Regions from separate parts of the Bacillus sp. XF8 genome, predicted to be linked through region 1. Evidence: a T-box and tRNA genes for the amino acid it is inferred to sense, from the RefSeq annotation. Region 1 holds a T-box; the other holds one or more tRNA genes.
The links. A T-box is a leader RNA that pairs with one kind of tRNA and senses whether it is charged. The one in region 1 lies ahead of argS (arginine--tRNA ligase), so its partner is inferred to be a tRNA-Arg.
Positions count from the first base shown of each region.

Region 2: it has a tRNA-Arg gene. The T-box ahead of argS (arginine--tRNA ligase) is inferred to sense a tRNA for this amino acid. The anticodon was not compared.

Region 1 covers NZ_JAGDQK010000017.1:21,811-24,280, reverse strand. Annotated here, with positions in the region: gene J4P91_RS10990 (BrxA/BrxB family bacilliredoxin) at 1-28, shown strand, start outside; gene J4P91_RS10985 (class I SAM-dependent methyltransferase) at 77-853, shown strand; T-box leader at 894-1,108, shown strand; gene argS (arginine--tRNA ligase) at 1,154-2,470, shown strand, end outside.
Region 2 covers NZ_JAGDQK010000018.1:96,753-99,222, reverse strand. Annotated here, with positions in the region: gene rpoN (RNA polymerase factor sigma-54) at 1-965, opposite strand, end outside; tRNA gene J4P91_RS11685 (tRNA-Arg) at 1,213-1,288, opposite strand; gene J4P91_RS11680 (DUF1657 domain-containing protein) at 1,666-1,872, shown strand; gene J4P91_RS11675 (YhcN/YlaJ family sporulation lipoprotein) at 1,988-2,470, shown strand, end outside.

The sequences.
Region 1 (2,470 bases):
AGAACAAGCTTTTGAAAAGCATTGCTAAAAAGGGGGAGTAATTCTCCCTTTTTTCTTTATATATTGAGGTGAAAAGATGATTGTAACAACAGCAGGACGAACAAATGAGGAAATGATGGCTTATGCAAAAGAGGTAGCGGAAGAATTGCAATGTTCTTTTGTAGTACGTAATGATATATCTGTTTCCAAATTACATGAGCAGTTTGAACAAGATGTACTCGTCGTAGGAAAGAATCGATTAGCAATTTATCCAAAAGGTACGGAAGAATCGTTCTTTTTCCATCCTAATTCGGCAATGTTTCGTGTGAAGAGATTAATGCGGGGAGAGCATGATCCATTTGTAGAAGCTGCAAAGTTAGAACAAGGAATGACGGTACTAGATTGTACGCTCGGTATGGCATCAGATAGTATTGTTGCAAGCTATGTTGTTGGAGAAGAAGGAGTTATAACGGGGCTTGAGGGAAATCGTTACATGGCTTATATAATGAATAAAGGTTTAAAGCAGTGGTGTGCGGGTATTTCAGAAATCGATGAAGCGATGCGCAGAATTAGAGTGAAGAAAAACGAGCATTTTGATTTCTTAAAGCGCTGCGAAGACAACAGTTATGATGTTGTTTATCTGGATCCAATGTTTGAAGAAACAGTAATTGAATCAGATGGAATTCGCGGTTTAAAACACTTTGCTTTGTATAACGATGTTACAGATGAAACGATTGCGGAAGCAAAGCGTGTCGCTAGGAAGCGTGTTGTTTTGAAAGATCATTTCCGTAGTACACGATTTGAACGACATAATTTTTTTGTCTATAAGCGAAAAAGTGCAAAATTTCATTTTGGTGTAATTGAACCTTGCTAATTATTTGAAAAGATGTATAATAAGCAATAATCAATCATATAGGATGTCGTAGATGAAGAGAGTAGTCTGGTTCAGAAGTAAAGCGAGCTAGGGATGGTGAGAGCCTAGTACGGAGAAACGGATGAAGCGCACTTCGGAGACGCTGCTTGAAATGAATAGTAGAGTAAGCCGGGGCCCCCTGTCCTCGTTATAAACGGGAAAGTGGTTCGAAGTGAACAACAAGGGTGGTACCACGGGTGATAACTCGTCTCTTTTTTAGAGACGAGTTTTTTTGTGTTTAAAAAATAAGGAGGGAGCAACATGGAATATAAAATTAAATTTGCAAAAAGTTTATTTGAAGTAATTGAATCAGAATTATCATTGGAACAGATTACAGATCTAATTGAAACTCCGAAGCAAGATGAATTCGGAGACGCAGCATTCCCTTGTTTCATGCTCGCCAAGCAATATAAAAAAGCACCGGCAATTATCGCGAAAGAAATCGCTGAGAACTTAAACGATCCATTTTTTACAAAAGTGGAGGCTGTTGGGCCATATGTGAATGTATTTTTCAATCGTCACATAGTAAGTGATGATGTATTAAAAACGATTTTAGCTGAAAAAGAAGAATATGGACAAGGATATTTTGGGCGAGAAAAAACAGTAGTAATCGATTACTCTTCACCAAATATCGCGAAACCGTTCTCCATGGGACATTTACGTTCAACGATGATTGGCAATTCTTTAAAACATATCGCTGAAAAGTGTGGATATGAGGTTGTAGGAATCAATTATATTGGTGATTGGGGAACACAGTTTGGAAAATTAATTACTGCATATAAAAAATGGGGAAATGAAGAGCTTGTAAAAGAAGATCCGATTCGTGAATTATTCAAATTATATGTTCATTTCCACGAAGAAGTGAAAGAGAATCCAGAGCTAGAAGAAGAAGGTCGTGCATGGTTTAAGAAATTAGAAGACGGTGATGAAGAAGCAGTCTTTTTATGGAATTGGTTCCGTCATGAATCTTTAAAAGAGTTCTCTCGTATTTATGAACTTCTTGGTGTTGAATTTACAAACTTCCAAGGAGAGGCTTTCTATAATGATAAAATGGATGACTTTGTTGAGATTTTAGAAGAAAAAGGATTATTAGAAGAATCAGATGGAGCACAAGTTGTCAATTTAGAAAAAGAAGATATGCCACCATGTTTAATTAAAAAATCAGATGGGGCTACACTTTATGCAACACGTGATTTAACAGCGGCACTATATCGTCAAAACACATATGAGTTTGATAAAGCGCTATATGTGGTAGGTGCAGAACAAAGCTTACATTTTACGCAATTTTTCACTGTATTAAAGAAACTTGGTTATCATTGGGTAGATGGTATGGCTCATGTACCATTTGGACTCATTTTAAAAGATGGTAAAAAGATGTCCACACGTAAGGGTAAAGTTGTACTGCTTGAAGAAGTATTGGAGGAAGCGATTACGCTTGCAGAGCAAAACATTGAAGAGAAAAATCCAGACTTAAAGCAAAAAGAGGAAGTGGCTAAGCAAGTTGGTGTTGGGGCAGTTATTTTCCATGATTTAAAAAATGAACGTATGCATAATATTGAATTCTCTTTAGAAAAAATG
Region 2 (2,470 bases), on a different contig from region 1:
AAAAAAAGTGGTTTTAAATACTCTGGACCTTTCCAAAAGAAATCTCGTTGTTTTTGCATAATAATCTCCATTACTTGCAAAAGCGTTTGTTTCCGTTGCTTTAAACTGCGCATAATCCACTGTACATGCTGATACTTCTCAGATACATAGGAAGCAACTTCACTCTCACTATTATGAAGAAGTGCACTATACTCTGAATGAATTTCGATTCTTGGCATATTGCGTTCATTCATTTGTAAAACAAGGCGATCTCCATCTTTTTTTACAGCCATATCAGGAACAATATAAAGTGGTTTTTCAGAGCTAAACGCAAGCCCTGGTTTTGGCTGAAGCGATGTAATACAATCAACAGCTGATTGTAATTCCTCATTACTACATTTCATGACCTGGATAAGTTTCCGCCAATCTTTCTTAACAAAATAAGCGAAATATTCATCCACAATCATTTCTGAAAGTATATTCCTTTTTTGTAAGCGCTTCAATTGAAGTGCTAGACATTCCTGAATATTACGCGCTCCCACCCCTGCTGGCTCTAATGACTGAACAAGCTTTATAGAGCATTCTACTACATCAATAGGCGCAGCAAGTAGCTCTGCTAATTCTTCATTCGTTTCTTGTAAATAGCCATTCTCATCCATGTTCATAATGATGAAAGAAGCTGTTTTCCGCTCCACTTCATCTATTTTGTAATACTGTATTTGATCCAATAAATGTTGCTGAATCGTCGTCGAATCCACGCTGTAAATTTCCATTTGATTATCGACTTGTTTGCTTGTACTTTTACTTGAGCTCTTTTTCTTCTCCCTCTCAAAGCCATTTAACTCAATAAGGGGATTCTCCATCGATTGCTCATACAAAAAATCCGATAGTTCCTGCACGTTATATTGGAGCATTGTAATCGCTTGTCTTAACTCTTGTGTCATGGCCAAACGTAAGCTTTGTTCTTGTAAAAGACTTGCCTTCAAACTAATCTCCCCCTTGTTTCTATTGTACAATAAGTTTGTTAAAAGGAGAATCCTACATGGATACCCATTCCAAAATATTATTAATTTATATGTATTAATGACGTTTACATCTTACAACTGCAAAATGAATAATATTGAAAGAAAACAACAAATTATTACCATGTACTAATAGTAAATCTTATAATCAGATATAACAAGAGGGAAAATAAAAAGTCCTAACCTACAAATGTAAGTTAGGACTTTTTGACGCGCCCAGAGGGATTCGAACCCCCGACAGACGTGGTACCGGAAACCACCGCTCTATCCAACTGAGCTATGGGCGCATGAACGATATACTCGTAATTATATCTTCTTATGCCAATGTACGCAACTACTATCATACAAAAAAGCTCCTCACCATTTCTTCAAAAATAAAGCTATATCTATATTTATTTTGATTTCCCAACATATAAGCCGCGGCTATGAAAACAAAAGGTGATCTTCACTCGTTTTCTCCCTTTGTTTTCAATCGGCATGAGGATAAAAAAGGTCCTGACCGTTTCTATGCATGGCCGGATCCTCTCTTCCTCCTAAAAGGAACGGTTTTATGTCGGTTTTTTCTATTTGTATTTATATATAAACCTAAATTTGGTAATTATATTTTCACCCCTATTCACAAATCATAACCTTTGAATTCATATTCTAAAGGAGGCTTCATTTAATGACTGTAATTACAAAATTAAAACAAACTGTTTCTGGATTAAAAAGTGCACAAGCAAGCTTAGAGGGCTTCGCTCTTGATACGGATAACCAACAAGCAAAGCAACTTTTCCAAACAGCTGCACAGCAAACACAATCCATTATTGATTCTTTAAACCCACGTGTGGAAGAAGTTCAGCAAGAAGAGCCTCAATACGGACAACAATAAGTGAAAGTACTGTTTTATCTTGTGGTACTCACTGTTTGAGAAACAGAAAAAGGATGATTCCATATCATCCTTTTTCACTCGAATTACATAAAGCAATAGAAATGGAATGATTGCGATGCGAAAATTTGGCACAATTACCGTGTTATTCGTGCTTCTACTAGGTTTCATAACAGGATGTAATAGTCATTTAGATAAAGAAGTGCAACAAGAAACACATAAAAAAACAGAGAAAAACAAGGAACCCAAGTTAACGAACGTAAGTATGGAAGAGTCTTTTAATCAATCTATAGCACACGACGCGAAAAAAAAGATACTTGCTATGGAAGAAATACTAGAAGTCAGAGCTGTTAACTCGAACACAGATCTTTACTTAGCTGCCAAACCTGAACATCATGAAAGGTTTCAGTTAAAACCATTAAAAACAAAAATCAAAAAACGCTTGAAAGACGAAAATCCAACTTTCGATATTCATATAAGTACTGATCGAAAAATTTTTATGCTATTAGATAAACTGGAAAACAAAATTAAGAAAAAAGAAGCAGACAAAGAATACATTAAAAAACAATTCAAAACAATTCACTCAGAAATGAACTCTGAT